Regions from separate parts of the Shewanella sp. A32 genome, predicted to be linked through region 1. Evidence: predicted binding sites of a transcription regulator. Region 1 holds the regulator's gene; each other region holds the start of a gene.

What was found. Region 1 encodes LexA, which represses DNA repair genes until DNA is damaged. Its sites were predicted from a motif close to TACTGTATNNNNATACAGTA; they were not measured.
Region 2: the regulator LexA is predicted to act here: its motif matches at 1,550-1,569, upstream of umuD (translesion error-prone DNA polymerase V autoproteolytic subunit).
Region 3: the regulator LexA is predicted to act here: its motif matches at 2,337-2,356, upstream of PY479_RS04895 (DNA topoisomerase III).
Region 4: the regulator LexA is predicted to act here: its motif matches at 2,448-2,467, upstream of imuA (translesion DNA synthesis-associated protein ImuA).

Annotation. Positions count from the first base shown of each region.
Region 1 covers NZ_JARFTS010000011.1:96,917-101,295, reverse strand. Annotated here, with positions in the region: gene PY479_RS10270 (glycosyltransferase family 39 protein) at 1-1,266, shown strand, start outside; gene PY479_RS10265 (SulA-like leucine-rich domain-containing protein) at 1,359-1,844, opposite strand; gene lexA (transcriptional repressor LexA) at 1,841-2,461, opposite strand; gene plsB (glycerol-3-phosphate 1-O-acyltransferase PlsB) at 2,613-4,379, shown strand, end outside.
Region 2 covers NZ_JARFTS010000001.1:10,644-15,022, forward strand. Annotated here, with positions in the region: gene umuC (translesion error-prone DNA polymerase V subunit UmuC) at 1-1,066, opposite strand, end outside; gene umuD (translesion error-prone DNA polymerase V autoproteolytic subunit) at 1,074-1,523, opposite strand; gene PY479_RS00055 (3'-5' exonuclease) at 2,178-3,086, shown strand; gene PY479_RS00060 (hypothetical protein) at 3,160-3,339, shown strand; gene PY479_RS00065 (WYL domain-containing protein) at 3,543-4,379, shown strand, end outside.
Region 3 covers NZ_JARFTS010000004.1:106,590-110,968, reverse strand. Annotated here, with positions in the region: gene PY479_RS04900 (DUF4250 domain-containing protein) at 125-322, shown strand; gene PY479_RS04895 (DNA topoisomerase III) at 319-2,325, opposite strand; gene fadJ (fatty acid oxidation complex subunit alpha FadJ) at 2,452-4,379, opposite strand, start outside.
Region 4 covers NZ_JARFTS010000029.1:37,743-42,121, forward strand. Annotated here, with positions in the region: gene PY479_RS16050 (error-prone DNA polymerase) at 1-61, opposite strand, end outside; gene PY479_RS16055 (hypothetical protein) at 61-1,701, opposite strand; gene imuA (translesion DNA synthesis-associated protein ImuA) at 1,694-2,434, opposite strand; gene PY479_RS16065 (methylated-DNA--[protein]-cysteine S-methyltransferase) at 2,593-2,955, shown strand; gene PY479_RS16070 (DUF3108 domain-containing protein) at 2,972-3,706, shown strand; gene PY479_RS16075 (class II glutamine amidotransferase) at 3,647-4,379, opposite strand, start outside.

The DNA.
Region 1 (4,379 bases):
GTAGGTTGTTACGGACTGATCCGTCACTTTATGCTTGGTCCGAATTGGCGGTGGTATTTTGTTTCTTGGGCGTTTATGGGCCTTGGCGTCATCACCAAAGGGGTTGGCTTTCTGCCATTATTGATGTTGTTGCCTTTAGGGTTCTATGCTTGGCGCCAACAACTTTATCGCCCTAGTTGGAAGTGGCGGGCGGCATTAGGGCCTTTGGTCATGTTGGCTGTTATTGCTGCTTGGTTGGTGCCAATGGTGTTGACGGTGTTACACAATGGCTCGCCGGAATACACCGCTTACATGAACAATATTCTGTTTAAGCAAACCGGTCATCGTTACGCTAATGCCTGGCACCATATTAAACCGTGGTATTTCTTTATTGTCAGTGTGATCCCTTGGTTATGGTTTCCGCTGCCATTTCTCGCGGTCGCGCACTGGAAGACGTTTGTTGCAAAAATAAAGGCTGATCCGCAGATTGTCATTCTGTTGGCTTGGGTAGCGCTGGTCGTGCTGTTTTTTAGTATCAGTCCAGGTAAACGTAACCTTTATATTTTACCGGCACTACCTATCGCCTCTCTGGCCGTTGCTGCTGCATTGCAAGGTGTGGGACAAAGACGCTGGTTTGAATGGCTAGTGACCGGACTGCTGTGGCTGGTCAGTGGGTTAACCCTGGCACTGGGCGTGATGGCCGTGATGGAAATGCCCTGGCTGCTGAACAAATTGGATGAGTACACTGACAACCTAGCGGCGTTTGGTTACTTCCTCATAGTGATGGCCGTGCTATGGTTGGTGATACTGGGATGGGCACGCCGTTCATTTTCCCTAATCCGCGCCGGAGCCATGACATTTGTTGGTTGGATGTTGTTTGCTACCTGGGGTTATCAGCTATTAGATTCAGTTCGTACACCCAAAGCGGTGTTGCAGCATACGGCTGAAGTCATAGGTAACGACGCCCAACTCGGTTTGCTCCATTTTAAAGAGCAGTTCATTTTGTTTTCACCGCTCGACATTACGCATTTCAGTTATCTGGCACCGCTATCTGAGCAAGAACGTAACGCCTGGCGTTGGATGCAACAGGGTGATAAACGTTATTTGCTGCTACCTGGTGATGACAAATTGCAGTGTTTTGATATGTCGAAAGGGCAAAATATGGGCACAGCTCATCGTATCGATTGGTACTTGTTGGGCGCGGACGCGTTGCTGCCGACATGTCCTGAACCTGAGCGCGTTGAGATTTATCATACTGAGCGTCCGGGAAAATGGATGGCAGAATAAGTGGACTATCAGTGAGATGACAGGCAATAAAAAACCGCAGTGACATCTGCGGTTTTTTATTGCTGTATGAGGAATCAAATTAATAGGTGCGGTTAATGCACGGCCTGCAATCGGGGAAGTGGAGTTGCATTATCCGCACAGGAACTGGTTTCTAGCACAATTCCCATGGCCCGTGCACTTTTGGCAACAAGCTGCAATCGACGTTTATCTTTGTGATCCAGCTGTTCGACCCAACTGATCACCGCACTGGAAGTGCCGCTGGTCAGTGCTTTTTCTGTGGCCCACAAGGCTTCAACTTCGTCGCGGGCGCGAACCTGCAATACGCGATCCATCCTCACTCCAGCCCGCGCGAGCAGTTCTTTGTAACCTATGGCATTCTCAGGATTAATCAGCACAATCCAGCGGCCCTGCTGACTTAATTGTGCCAATTGTGCACTCAGCTGCTGTAATTCCTGACGTCCATGACTGCGTGTCGTTAAATTGGCAATCCCCATTTGCTGCCAGGCGCTATCAGTCGGATAAATCGCTTCCTGCCATAACCCCGGATGTCTGGGGGCGTTACCCATCACAATGCTCATAGCCAGTCTCCATTACGAATTACGCCTACGGCCAGACCTTCAATGGTCAGTGGCTGACAGGTGAGGTCCACTCTAATCGGTTGATAATCATCATTTTCAGGATGTAGTAAAACGATGTTGCCTTTCTTTTCAAACCGCTTAACGGTGACATCATCTTCAACGCGGGCAACCACAACTTGTCCATTACGCGCTTCTTGCACTTTGTGCACGGCAAGCAGATCGCCTTCAAGAATGCCGATGTTTTTCATACTGTCACCGCGTACGCGTAACAGAAAATCGGCACTGGGATGAAACATGGCCGGATCCACCTGGTAATATTGCTCTACGTGTTGCTGCGCCAGAATAGGTTCACCAGCGGCTACCTGGCCAATTAGCGGCAAGCCGGTTTCTTCTTGAGCGGTTTCATCTATAGGTAATCGGATACCGCGGGAGGTACCCGGCATGATTTCAATACACCCCTTTTTTGCCAGTGCTTTAAGGTGTTCTTCTGCCGCGTTTGCGCTTTTAAAGCCTAAACGACTGGCAATTTCGGCCCGTGTTGGCGGCATACCGGTCTCGGCAATATTGTGCTTAATCAGCTCCAGTATTTGCGCTTGTCGTGGTGTCAGTGGTCTCATATTGATTCCTGTTTTTTCATACAGTAACTGTTAGTATATACAGTATTTTTGATAGCGCAAGTATTAACCAGTTATCAGACTGTTGGCTAAGCCTTAGCGTATTCTGGTATTCTACGGGGTCATTGACCGAGGTTTAGATTCTAACAACACGATGTCCAAACAAGACTCAATCTGGCGCACATCGCTGCGTTGGCTGCAGCGGCAGCTGGTGCACACAGTGGTTGTGCCGCAGGATCCATTCACTGACTTGAATCTGGATCCATCAAAACCAATGGCGTATGTGGTGAAAACCGAATCCCTCAGTGATATTGCTGCATTAGCAGATGTCACCGATAAGCTGGGATTGCCAAGTCCGTACGCTCCTCTCGTGGTGGGTGATGAACACTTGCCACGTGTGGTTTGCCTGGAAGGGGCTAAACCGCTGTTCGGGAGCCGCAAAGGTATACTGCCGTTTCTTAACAGCTTTACCCAACTGTTAAATCTGCATAAATCTGACCGTTCACTGGATATCCAGCTGGTGCCGGTAAGCCTTTATTGGGGACGTACCCCTGGCAAAGAAGACGACTCGATGCGCGCTGCGGTATTTGAGCGGGAGAACCCTACCTGGCTGCGTAAGTTTCTGATGATCCTTTTTCTTGGCCGTGACAACTTTGTGCAGTTTTCCAATGCGGTGTCATTGCGCTTCATGGCGGATGAACATGGCACCGACCAAGCGATTGCACATAAATTATCGCGGGTGGCTCGGGTACATTTCCGCCGTCAGCGTAAAGTGATGACCGGTCCGGTATTGCCCAATCGGCAGGCACTGTTTGCCGACCTGCTGCAGTCAGAAAATCTGATCAAGGCAATCAAAGAGGAAGCGGACAGCAAGAAGAGCACCGAAATAGAAGCGCGTTCTCAGGCCGAAGCTTATCTGGACGAAATCGCCGCTGACTATTCTGATAGTCTCATTCGCGTCTCCAAACGACTACTCACGCTGTTGTGGCACAAGCTCTATCGCGGGATTTCTATTCGAGGCGCGGAGCATGTGCGGCAACTGCATCATGATGGCCATGAAATTGTCTATGTACCGTGCCATCGTAGCCACATGGATTATCTGTTGCTGTCTTACTTGCTGTATTTCGAAGGCATGGTGCCACCGCATATTGCCGCAGGGATTAACCTCAATTTTTGGCCGGCCGGGCCGTTATTCCGACGGGGTGGGGCATTCTTCATTCGGCGGAGTTTCAATGGCAATAAGCTCTATACCGCCGTATTTAAAGAATATCTCGATCAACTGTTTGCTAAGGGCTACTCGGTAGAGTATTTCACCGAAGGTGGCCGTTCCCGCACTGGCAGATTGCTGTCACCTAAAACCGGGATGCTGGCGATGACGGTCAATTCTGTACTGCGTGGCATTGATCGGCCTGTAACCTTAGTCCCGGTTTATCTGGGCTATGACCATGTGATGGAAGTGGCGACCTATCTGAAAGAGCTTAGCGGACGGAAGAAGCAAAAAGAGTCAGTATGGCAGGTCCTCGGTGCTGTGCGTAAATTAGGTAACTTTGGCCGGGTATATGTGAACTTTGGCGAACCGATTAACCTGCAAAGCTTTTTAACCGCTGCGGCTCCTGATTGGCGTGATGAAATGTCCGCTGAGCCGGATCAAAAGCCCGTATGGCTGACCCCGATGGTGAATAATCTTGCCAGTCGAGTGATGACACATATCAACGATGCGGCTGCGGCCACGTCGGTTGCCCTGATTAGTCTGGTGTTGTTGTCCACCAAGCAACATGCCTTAGCGCGTAAGACGTTAGAAGCGCAACTGGATTTCTATTTGGATCTGCTGCAGCAGGTGCCTTATACCAGTTATGGTTCGGTGGCCGAAGGCGATGGTCATGAATTATTGCGCCAGGGCATAGAGCTGAATAAATTTTGT
Region 2 (4,379 bases), on a different contig from region 1:
TGCCAGGATCGTAAAAGTCAGACAGCATGACGCCCGCTTTGGCATAACGAAAACCATCCTTCCAAATCCGCTTGAGTAAGTGATTGGCCAGCTCGATAAAATCCCGCGTATCGCAACTGGGGATCAGCAACTCACCCGATGCAGAGTTGCTGTACTGCGGCTCGTTGTCCTTAAAGGGGCTGGTTCGTATAAACACGGTCAGCACTTTGGCTTGCTGCTGTTCTTTGCGAAGCTTCTCAGTGGCACGGGTTGCGTATTCGCATACGGCTTCACGTAACAATTCAAAGTGCGTCACTTTTACGCCAAATGAACGGCTACAGACGATTTGTTTCTTAATTGGCGGGATCTCTTCAAGTTCAATGCACGACTCACCATTGAGCTCTCTGACGGTTCTCTCTAAAACCACCGAAAACTGGTCTCTGATGGCTCTAGGTGAGGCATTGGCTAGATCTAAGGCTGTGGTGATACCTAACGCATTTAAACGCTTAGAAAGTCGTCTACCAACGCCCCAAACATCATCAACCGGAACTAATGCGAGCAATCGACGTTGCCGATCTAGATTGGTCAGGTCTACAACCCCCTGAGTGGCAGGATATTTCTTGGCGGCATGGTTAGCCAGCTTGGCGAGTGTTTTAGTCGGTGCAATGCCTACACAGACGGTGATCCCAATCCAGTGGCCTATGCGCTCTCGCACTTGTTGTCCGAACTCGACAAGGGATAGGGCAGACTCAATACCGGTTAAGTCCAAAAACGCTTCGTCAATGGAGTAAACCTCTACTCGTGGTGCCATCTCCTCCAAAGTGCGCATCACTCGACTGCTTAAATCTGCATACAGCGCATAGTTAGACGAGAATGCCAAAATGCCATGGCGCTGCATTTCAGATTTGATTTGAAAGACGGGTACGCCCATTTTAATACCGAGTAACTTAGCTTCACGCGACCGTGCAACCACGCAGCCGTCATTGTTGGACAGCACCACAACCGGCGTATCTTTTAAATCAGGACGAAACAGCTTCTCACAACTGGCGTAAAAGTTGTTGCAGTCCACCAAGGCAAATACAGGCATGGGATAGTCACGACTTACGGCGCATGTTTCGCACCACACTGATGACCACACCAAATATCTCTAGCTCTGTCCCTTCGGGAATATGAATGGGTTCATACGCCCGGTTTCTTGGGATCAGCATGACGCACGGCCTTAGTTGAAGCTCCTTTACCGTGAGTTCTCCATGGATACCCGCGATGACAATGTCACCGTGTTCGGCTTGGACAGAGCGATCAACCACCAAAATATCATCTGGGTGAATCCCGGCATCAATCATTGAATCACCTTCAACACGTACAAAGAACGTTGCAGCCGGTCGCTTGATGCACAGCTCGTTAAGGTCGAGCGTTTGCTCAACATAATCCTGCGCTGGTGAGGGAAAACCAGCAGAAACACGTTCCATGAACAATGGGATACGAAGGCGCTTGGCTTTGATGAAGGCAAGTGCGCCGCTACGGCCTATCAGCGAGACACTCATGACGAACCTCGAAAAATCATAACTAATACTGTTTGTTTATACAGTATCTAATGCTATGCTGATTTCTACAAGTAAAATTGTAGGTAAAACTGTAGTTGTTCGAGTAAGACGTTGTGTCGTGGGTGATTTATTTCTTGTGTTGAAAAGCTTGATGTGGGGATTGCTCGCCCTCGTCAAAGCCTGCAAGGCTTGGACAATACTGCTTCTGCCTACTGCTCTTGTTTCTGTTACTGATCCTGTTACTGCTACTGGTTAACGCATGGGTCAAGTAACCGTCAGACAAGGCTTGTTGAACCCTTCGCAAAGGGTTTCAAAACAGTTAGTAAAATTCTGTTTCGTATTGAATTTACTGGCTTAAAGGGAAGTCAGGAGCATCATTAAAATGCTCAGTCGAACTCAGTTAAAGCCTTTTTCAACCGTTTGAAAAGGGGTTGGCTAAGCCATACGTAAAGGGTATTGGTAAGGGTTACCTAAAGGGTTTAGCTAAGGCTTTCTGAAAGGCTTAGCCAAAGCCTTCATACATGGGTTCACCCAGTAGAAAGATTAAAAAAACGCTGAGGTATCCAAGGTGCATTTTGTACAAATGCGTTTATAAACGGACAGGGCACAGTGAAATCACCCAAAGCGAACAATAGAATTGAAGAGGAACCATCAATGACAAGAGCCCCTGCGCCATTTCCGCTAGAGCGCCTCGCGGAGATCCCAGAAAGACCAGAAGATTTTAGATTGCTGGAGCGCATTCCATTAACGCGTGAACCGCAGTCCTGGCCACTTGAACTTTCTCCTGTGGTCGGTGATGAACAGCCAATGGTGCTGCTCGATACAGAGACAACCGGACTGTCTGCCGATGACGAGTCCATTATTGAGCTTGGTATGGTTAAGGTGCTTTACAGCCCATCAGCTATGCGGATTGTGTCGATTGTTGATGTGATCAGCCTGTATGAAGATCCCGGCAAGCCAATCCCCGAGCTGATCACCGAGTTAACCGGTATCACCGATGATATGGTGCAAGGCCAGCGCATTGATGATGCAATTGTAGCGAGTTGGTTATCCGATGATCCGCTGGTGGTTGCACACAATGCACAGTTTGATCGTCCTTTCTTTGAAAAGCGGTTTGCTGCATTAGGCCATCTATCTTGGGCCTGTTCAGCCAGTGGCATAGATTGGAAGGCACTGGGCTTTGAAAGTCGGAAACTTGAGTACCTACTGCTTCGCTTAGGTTGGTTTTATGAAGGACACCGAGCTGCAACCGATTGTTTGGCGATGGCCTGGTTGTTCCATTTGTTGCCCGAGTCCGTTGCAAACTTGTTGTCTGAAGCAGACAGGCGAACTGTGTTAGTTCGTGCGTTTGGTGCGCCGTTTGACGTAAAGGACTATTTAAAAGAGCGTGGTTACCGCTGGCATGACGGCGTTAAAGGTGCCAACAAACATTGGTGGCGCGAAATCAGCGAAGACGAGTTGCCGCAGGAACAAACTTACCTGGATGATTTGTATCATCGTGGCTCAGAACATGCCCACTATGACTACAAAGATGCCCGCAATCGATTTAAAGCCTTGTCATAGACCCTTGCATATTTGAAAACCTCTGGAAAATGGAAAGTGAACTCATGGTTTAACCAACAAGAGGAATCTTTCCATGTACCAAGACACCTACATTGAATACTGGGGCGAAATCTTCGTCTCTGCCCGCATCATTGAATTTGGCATCACGTTCGAGCGCTTTCTTAAAGATCCATGGAAGCATTTGATGTCCTGTGGCCAAGAGTCTGCCCCAGACGCGATTGCTGAAGGGATGCTGCCATTGCTACCAGCCTAGGCAGAAGTTGCTAGACGTGTTCGAGAGAATGAATTGCGTCAGTTGGCATTCCAGCGTGAGCTTCTATCAAGGCCAGAAAAGAAACATTCGAACAATGTCAAGCCAATTTTTATAGCCAACAAGACGACTTGTTGATACTATGAGACCTAATGAAAAAAAGTAGGTTGCTTGATGGCATTCAATCGATGGCTTCCTAGTTTTAAATGATTAGGGCTTGTCCCAGATGGATTGAGAGGCTGACAGTGCAAGACAACACTGGACTTGAAGAGCTTAGCCAAGCACAGAGAGAACGACTCGCTCATATTGATTTCACTTTGTTATTTAAAGGTGAAGCTGGGCGTAGTTATTTAACCGAGCGCTTTAGCGTAGCGCCGTCTGTGGCAACACAAGATTTTGCGCGGTACAAAGAGTTGGCTCCTAACAACGTTATGTATGACGAAAAGCGCAGAGTGCACTTGAAGACGAGCGCATTCCAGCCGTTGTTTGATTATGACGTTGTTCGAACTCTTGCGACGATAAGCCAAGGGTTCGGTGATGGCTTTCTTGGCAAGGTCAGGCCACCTATGGCTTGTGAAGCACCATTTCATCTCAATAAGCCGAAATTGGAAGTGGTAGCGGCTATTAGTGAAGCCATACATAAGCGCGCTGTGATTAATATTGAGTACACCTCATTGTCGAGTGGTCATGGGAGCAGGCAAATAGTTCCTCATACCTTGATTGACAATGGCTTGAGATGGCATGTCCGAGCATTCGATAGAAAGCATAGAGAATTTAGGGATTTTGTTTTAACCAGAATAAGTGAAGTTGAGTTGTTAGAGGATGAGGTTAACGACGAAGTTGAGACTCTTCAGTGGGATAAGCAATGGAACCGAATCGTTGAACTAGAGCTGATACCTCATCCAAAACTAGCACATCCAGAAGCTGTATCGATGGACTACGCAATGGAAAACAATAGGTTGCGTGTAGAGATAAGAGCTGCGTTCGCTGGATATTTACTGCGTTTATGGAATATCGATTGTTCAAAGAATAGTAAGGGCAAT
Region 3 (4,379 bases), on a different contig from region 1:
TGCTCATAAGGCAGGCCTTTTTGTTGGGCGTGACTTGTCCTAAATAAGGTAAAAGCTCAATTATCACCCGATTACTGTTGTGGTAATGACTATGCTTAAAAGATGCTAACGGAGGCCGCTGAATATGCCAGAACTACAACAATTACCTGCCGAAATTCTCCTCGGCATCATCAATGAAAAATTGCGTTTGTATTGTAAGAACCAGCAGGAATTACTCTACGATATCGATATTTCGCCACAACAGTTGGAGCAAAAACTTAACCAGCTAGGCTATGAATATGATGTCGTGGCCAACCAATATCGAAAAATGCGCGATAATTAAATCTCTTGGGTGCGGCGCTGCTGATTTGAAGAGACAGATGCCGATGATTTCCGTCCTCGTGTACGCCGCCCAGCGGTCGGCTTCTTGCCTGGATAACGCCTGCCAGTGTTGGTTTTCGCACGTTGATGGGCAACTTTGATCCCACTAAGTGCGCTTGGTAATGACGCCTGTGCGGCCGCGACCAATCCCGCTAGCTGTTCAGTCAGTGGCAGCATAAAATCCTGATATCGCATTTCGCGCCGACTCATCGCTTCCAAACTACTTTCCCACTTAGCCGTCATATCTGGCGTAGTCGCCACTTCTGGCAAACTATGGATCAGCCCGTTGCCCGCAGCTGTTGCCAGGATATTTTTGCCCTGTCGCTGTAAAAAACCACGTTTGAATAGCAGTTCAATAATCCCAGCACGAGTAGCTTCGGTGCCTAAACCATCAGTATCCTTCAACACTTTACGGATCTGCGGATCAGTGACAAATCGGCTAATTCCCGTCATTGCCGCCAACAATGTCGCATCAGTGAAATGCTTTGGTGGCTGAGTCATTTTCTCCAGCAATTGCCCTTCCAAGCAATGTAAGTGTTGCCCTGCTTTTAACGGTGGTAACAGACCCGCTTCACTGTCACTGTCTTCATCGGCGTTTACTTCTCGACGAAACAGCTGCCTCCAGCCTAACTGTTGTTCCTGTTTACTTTTGGCAACAAAGCTCCCACCCGCAATGTCCAGTTTTACTTCGGTTTCCAGATAACGATAATGAGGATAAAACTGCGCCAGATACTGCCGCGCCACTTGTAGATAAACTTGACGTTCACGCACTGACAAGCTTTCAAGTTTGGCCACTTTTGCAGTCGGAATAATGGCGTGGTGCGCATCAACTTTACTGTCATCCCAAGCTTTGGACTTTAATTGGGCGTCCGGAGCATCGCACCCATGGAGTAACTCCGCTGCACCATGGTGAATTGCGGTTAACACATTGGCAGCATCGTAAAATTGTGCGCTCGGCAGGTGGCGACTATCAGATCTGGGATAGGTCAACAGCTTATGTCGCTCATACAACGACTGCGCCGTATCCAGCACCTCTTTAGCACTCATCCCAAAGCGCTTATTGCAATCTATCTGCAGTGCCGACAAACTGTAAGGCAACGGCGGAGCCTGCCGTTTGGGCTTTTCATCCACCGCAATAACCGTGGCTGGCTGACCATGAATACGGCGGATAACATTCTCCGCTAACCCCTTAGCTAAGACTCGTCCATCGCCATCCATCCACGGCTGGCAGGCCTCACTTGGCTGCCAATGTGCGCAAAACCCAGCGCCATCATCACATTGCAGATGCGCCAATACACCATAAAACGGCTTTGGCTCAAACGCAGCAATCTCTTCATCGCGACGCACAACTAGTCCCAATAGTGGTGTCTGTACCCGCCCGACCGATAACACCCCTTGATAGCCTACCTTGCGACCTTGAAGCGTATAAGCGCGAGACAGATTCATGCCATACAACCAATCTGCACGACTACGAGCCAGCGCCGATGTTGATATTGGGACAAACTCGTGGTTAGCGCGCATCTGCTGCAGCGCCCGATTGACCGCCTGCGGGTTGAGATCATTAATCAACAACCGCTTAGCCAGCTGCTGCTTTTCATGACTGGTGCCCAGGTATGACAGCACTTCATCCACCAGCAACTGTCCTTCCCGATCCGGGTCGCCAGCATGCACCAACGTATCCGCCTGCTTTATCAATTTTTTGAGGATACTTAATTGCGTGCGACTGCCTTTTTTCGGCAATAATTGCCATTGCTCCGGCACTATCGGCAGATGTTCCAATTTCCAGGATTTATATTGCGGATCGTAGGCTTCTGGCGTTGCCTGCTCCAGCAGATGACCAATACACCAGGAAACACAATCCCCGTTGGCGGCTTCAATATAGCCATCATGTTTACGTTGCGGTTTGGGTAATGCGTCGGCAATTGCACGTCCCAAACTGGGTTTTTCCGCAATATAGAGGATCATTATCGTGTATTTACTGTATATAATTACAGTAAATTTAACCTACTTTTCGTACGACTGCAAAACGGTTTTGTGAGCCTCACAAAAAGCGCCCGCGAATGCGGGCGTCAATGATTGGTATATTCTGATCTAATTGAAGAACTTCTGACCTTCAGCCGCCATCGTTTTTAACCGTTCACAAGGCGCAAACCGTTCACCGAATCGGTACTGGTACTCTTGCAGGATTTCCACCAGTTTAGCCGCGCCCATGGTATCGATGTAATGAAATGGTCCGCCAAGAAACGGTGGGAAACCGATGCCAAAGATAGCACCAATATCACCATCTCTGGCACTGCTGATAATTCCTTCTTCAAGACAACGCACCGCCTCATTGAGCATCTGTACCACACAGCGCTCGGCCAGGCGGCTGTTCTCCGATGCTACTCCAGGGGTAATCCCCAAGACTTTATAAACCGAGGCATCTACTTGCTTCTTCTTGGATTTTCGTTTGCCATACACGTAGAAACCTTTGCTGTTTTTACGGCCCTTGCGATCATCGGCCAACAGTTTGGCAAAGGCGGCAGGCGCCCGGAACCGCTCACCTAATTCTTTTTCAAGGATCGGGCCGATTTTAGCACCAACATCAATCCCGACTTCATCCAGTAAGGTCATTGGGCCTACCGGGAAACCGAATTTGACCAGGGCACTGTCGAGAGTCTCAACGCTCAGCCCTCCCAGTAGCAACTGCGCCGCCTCATTCATGTACAACGCCAGAATGCGGTTGACATAGAAACCGGCACCGTCTTTTACCACAATGGGGGTTTTACCCTGTTTGCGCGCAAACGCTACTGTGGTTGCAATGGTTTCTGGCGCGGTCTTGTCATGAGCAATCACCTCTACCAACGGCATCTTTTCGACGGGCGAAAAGTAATGCAAACCGATCACATTTTCCGGACGGCTGGCAACCGCGGCGATCTGTGCAATCGGCAAGGATGAGGTATTAGATGCAAATACGGTATTTTCACGACATTCACGTTCTATATCCTGCACCATCTGATGCTTAAGTGTCAGATCTTCAAACACCGCTTCCACCACAATATCAGCATCGTGCACACCGTTGTAGACAGTTGTGGTACTCATCAGCGCCATCTGCTTATCGCGCTGAGCTGCGCTTATATAGCGCCGTTTTACGCCGTTATTCAGTAGTTTATAGGCATAAGACAAGGCATTTGACAGCCCTTTTTCACTGATGTCTTTGACTCGTACTGGCAGCTTGGCTTTGCTGATAGTGACTGATGCGATGCCGCCGCCCATCAGCCCGCCACCGAGGACCACTGCTTTCTTCAGTGGGCGCGGCTGAGCACCTGCGGCACCGGTTTCCTTTTTCATCTGCGTAGTGGCGAAAAAGATTGAACGTAACGCCGCCGATTCCGGAGTCATCACCAGTTCACCGAAATAACGTGACTCTGTCGCCAATCCTGCGGCCATGCCCTCATCAGCCCCAATGCGCACACAATCAATGATTTTTGCGGGTGCCGGATAGTTGCCCTGTGTTTTACGTTCAACCTGCTTCAATGCTTGATCAAAGATGATATTGCGACCGAAGTGTGAATGTTCCAGCAACAACTCCATGATACCAGGTTGACGTTTGCGACGTTTTTTACCGCTTTTGAGCAGTTCAATGGCGGCGTCCAATAAAATGGTTTGCGGCACCATGTCATCAACCAAGCCCAGCTTCAATGCTTGTTTTGGCCGCAGTTGTTTACCGGTCAACATCATATCCAGTGCCTTGGCAATACCAATCAACCTTGGCAACCGTTGAGTGCCGCCACTACCCGGTAATAATCCCAGTTGAACTTCGGGCAGACCGAGCACGGTTTTACTATCGTCAGTACAGACGCGTTTATCACAAGCCAGCGCCAACTCCAGACCGCCGCCTAGGCATGCACCATGTATCGCGGCGACGACAGGGATCTCCAGTTTTTCCAATTCACCGAAAACCTTGTGGCCGGCGATCGACAAGTCGCTGGCTTTCTGGCTGGTATCGCAGGCATCCAACATAGCGATATCGGCACCCG
Region 4 (4,379 bases), on a different contig from region 1:
CCGGATGAGAAGCACTCCGCAGGAAACTGTAATTGGAAATAGCGTGCAATTCGGCGTACATCAGCTCATCCAGCCATGTAACAACAATTGCCCCTGACTACGAAAAACCCAGCAATAACCACCTTGCCGATGGCGCGCCAGAAAATAGTCTCTCGCAGGGAAATTATCGGTAAACCAAGGAGATACTATGCGCTCTGGGCCTCTGAGTATGTCGACATCATCTACCGACAAAGGTTGCGGTTCAGCCAACAACCATAAAGGCCTGAGCGCCATCACCGGCACAGGCAACTTCGCCGGTTGCGGAGGCCACTGTTGGATCGGCTGACTATGGCTTGCCTGTTCCGGTAATGGCGATGCCTGATAGCACAATTGACGCACGCGTTCTTTGCCAAGCCTGGCCTGCAGTCGTGCGAGTAACTCCGGAAATGGTTGCTGCTCGTGGCTAGTTTTACTCAAGACGCCATTCTGCAGTTGCTGCGCAATAAAATGCCGGACTTGCAGTTCCAGCTCGATCACCGGCTGTGGCAGCGTCAACCGTTCCAACTGCAGACGACATAATTGCAACAACCCAGCCTGACGAAATTCGCCTAGCGGATAATCAATACGCAAGATCATCGGAGCAATATTATTACTACGGAAAAACAGGGTCAGCTGCAGTTGCTGTACAGCCAATTGCCGTACCCGCAAATACGTCGCCAATTGCGCAAACATTGGCGCTAATGGAAACATCACCCCTTGGATATAACTGACATCATGCAGTAATAATCGCTTTAGCCGGAAGATGGGGGGCAGATGATACGCCTTACGTGAATAACTGAGACGTCCTTCCAATTGCAGCAGTAATGTCAGCAATGGTTGCCCAAAACGTTTACCTAGTTCTGGTCGAGGTAATGATTGTAGTTGTTGCCAGCAGTTGATCCCCATTGCCAATAGTCGTTGCTGAGTCTTATCGTCCAGCGGTAATGCTTGTAGTGGCAACTGTGATGGCAACTGGGTAGTTATCACAGTTGCAGGCACTGCTTGAGTCTGATATTCAGCATGGGACTCCGTGACCTGATTTTCTGATGGTAGTTGCCAGGGAACTGCCAATAACCGGTTACGGGTTTGTCTCGGTGTCGATACCCGGTTCATGCCGAGGGCCGTTGGTGTCGATGCTTTCACACCTTTTGCTAACAACGCCGCATGCAGCGGGTAACGCGCCAGTGCCAGCGCATAATGTAAACCGTAACACTGACAGCGCTGGTGATAACTTTCCATAAAACGTGACTGGCTGCCAAATAAGCGCAACATCGATCCCATCTCCAGCACCAGCGTTTCTGTCGGCCAATTCACCGCTGATCCCGCATCAGAGTTAAGCGGCTCTTGCTGCAACAGCGGCGGCCAGATACGTGCACTAAAATCGTAATTCCACTGACATAACCAATGTTGTAATGCTTCGCAATCAACCTCTTGTAGCGACAATAACACCAGATCTGGCAACAACGCCTGAGCGGTCGTCTGACTCATGCCAGATTTAACCCCCCGAGCGGCGGCGTTGGGGCTGACTGAATGCAACTGTTTGGCTGCAGTATCGTATAACGCCAATGGCGGCAATCCAGCAAAGACTGATGTCGCGGGAGCGACGGTCGTCGATTGCAGGCTCCAGGCCTGATATTGCAATTGCAGCTGTGGGAAATAAACCCCTAGCCAACATTCAGTCATGATAGTTGCTCACCTGCCGATCCGACTCTTGCGCATGCTCCCAAGGGCCAGCCACCACATTCGACGGGGAAGATAGTGTTACCTCAGCCAATGCATACCATCCAGGTACCATGACGCCCGACAGCACAATTTCCGGCACTGGCCAGCCACCTCGGCGTTTGAGGATCTGTAATCGGCTACGATTACCCGCCAGAGGTTCCAATGCTAACTTCAACGGCACAGGATGATTATTTCCGGCCTGAGATACCGGTAACAGGCAGAATCCCAAGGCGTTTCCTGACTCCGCAGCCAATTGCAAACGCCGCGCTTCCTTGAGCGATAAATGCGCGAACCATCCCAGCACCAGCGGACAACTGCCATTCGCCAGGAGCTGTTCCATCGCCCATAATGCTTCACGCCTTTCAGTAACATCCAGCCATAAAAAATATTCTGGTGGTAACTGCAGCCAGGCTAGGGTCTGTGCATTAGGTATAAAATTTGGCGCGACCAATGCCACCGGCTGATACGTTTCAGCTGACAGATATTGGCGCAACAGCGGCAATAACAAGCCTAATTCGCCCACCCCGGGAACCGGTGTTAACAACTCACAAATGCCATGGGCCGGCCACTTAGGCAAGCTATCCACCAGCTCAGGGAAACCGGTGTCATAACCAGATGCGACTTGTTGCTCTGGTTGTCCACGCCAGAGGTCCTGTCGCATCAATAGAGATTCAATTGCACGATTAACAGACATCGCCTTGCACCATTACTGTATTTCTATACAGTATAATTCAATCAGCAAGTGCTGCAAGTCCCGTGTAAAATAGCGGTGTACTAACGCGTCATACAAATGTTGCTTTTGTAACGACGTAGGTTTTTCTACAATTTACGGAAAATGCTCTGGAGCGCTTTATGGCACACGCGACAGATCCAGCGAACCCCTCACCACCACAACGTATCTGGCAGGTGGTCGCCATGATCCCGCAAGGCAGAGTCGCGAGTTATGGCAAGATAGCCGACTATGCCGGTTTACCGGGACGGGCACGTTATGTTTCCCGAGCACTGAAACTGGCGCCGGATACACTAGCGTTACCCTGGCATCGGGTTATCAACGCTCAAGGGAAAATTGCTTTTGCTAAAGATAGCGAATCATTTCGCGAGCAAAGCTACTTGTTGCGTTGCGAAGGTGTAACAGTGAACCAAGGCCGAATTGCATTGTCTGAATTTGAGTGGCGACCAGATATGGCAACATTGGTGCTGTGCCTACCGTTTTAGTGAGAGGAGAGATTATTTGAAAATCCGTCGTATGTTATGCCTGTTGTGGTTATTACCGCTAACGGTGCTGGCCGCCCCCAGTCCGTTAACACCACAAGTAGTGGAGTATCAGGTGAAATATGGCAGTTTTAGTCTCGGTGGCGCACGCTTTACCTTAGCGGCGCCGCAAGGCAACACCTATCACTATGAAATGGACAGTGACTTGAGCCTGATAGTGCTATCCGATAAACGCAAAATTACCAGTGTGTTCACCGATGTGGATGGACAGTTACAGCCATTACGCTTTATTCATGAACGGACCGGGACAGGTAAAGATTTCAACGAGCAGATCGCATTTGCCCGCGATCAAGGCAAAGTGTTTAGCGTTTATAAAGGCGAAAAAACCAAACTGAATTATACCGATACTCTGTACGATGCCATGATGTTGCAGTTACAGTTCCGCTTAGATCTCATGAATGGTAAGCAAAAATTTAACTACAAAATGGTGAAAGACAACGAGATTGAAGATTACCATTTTCGTAACTTGGGGCAGGAAACCGTGAAGCTCCCCAGCGGCAGTTATCAGACGGTCCATCTGGAGCTGATACGCAAAAGCCAAAAACGCCACACCGATGTCTGGATGGCACCGGATTTAGGCTATCTGCCAGTGCGTTTTGTTCATGAAGAGAAAGGTAACACCATGGAACTGACCTTAAAGCAGGTGCAGTTCAGCGGTGCTACCGGACAGGCGCAACTCGCCAAGACAGAATAACTTCCAGTCGCCCGGCTGCAACACTTGCCATTGTTCGTTGTCAGTCAGTGGCCGGGTCGCCACCACGGTTACCACGTCGTTTGGTGTCGTTTCCTGGTGGAAATCAATCACCACATCAGTATCGATCAATTTAGCCGTTCCGAAGGGTGCGCGGCGGGTAATATAGCAAAGATTGTTACTGCAGAAATTCATCAGATACCGGCCATCGCTGAGGATCATATTGAAGACCCCTAATTGCCGAATATGTTCAGCCAGCGCGGCAATATACTCAAATACGGGCATCATATCTGCGGGTTCTTGCTCGCCGAACTTGGCGACTAAGGATTCCAGTATCCAGCAAAACGCCTGTTCACTGTCAGTTTCGCCAACGCTCTGATAACGTCGCGTCACAAATTTATCCTGATAGCCTGTCAGCTGCCCATTGTGGGCATAAGTCCAATATCGCCCCCACAGTTCGCGGGTAAAGGGATGGGTGTTTTCTAATGAGACTTTACCACGGTTGGCTTGACGGATATGGCTGATTACCACTTCGCTTTTAATAGGATAAGACTTGATTAACCGCGCCACCTGGGAACGACTGCTGGGTGCGGCATCTTTGAACGTACGGCTACCCTTGCCTTCATAAAAGGTAATGCCCCAACCATCCACATGGGGGCCTGTCACGCCACCACGT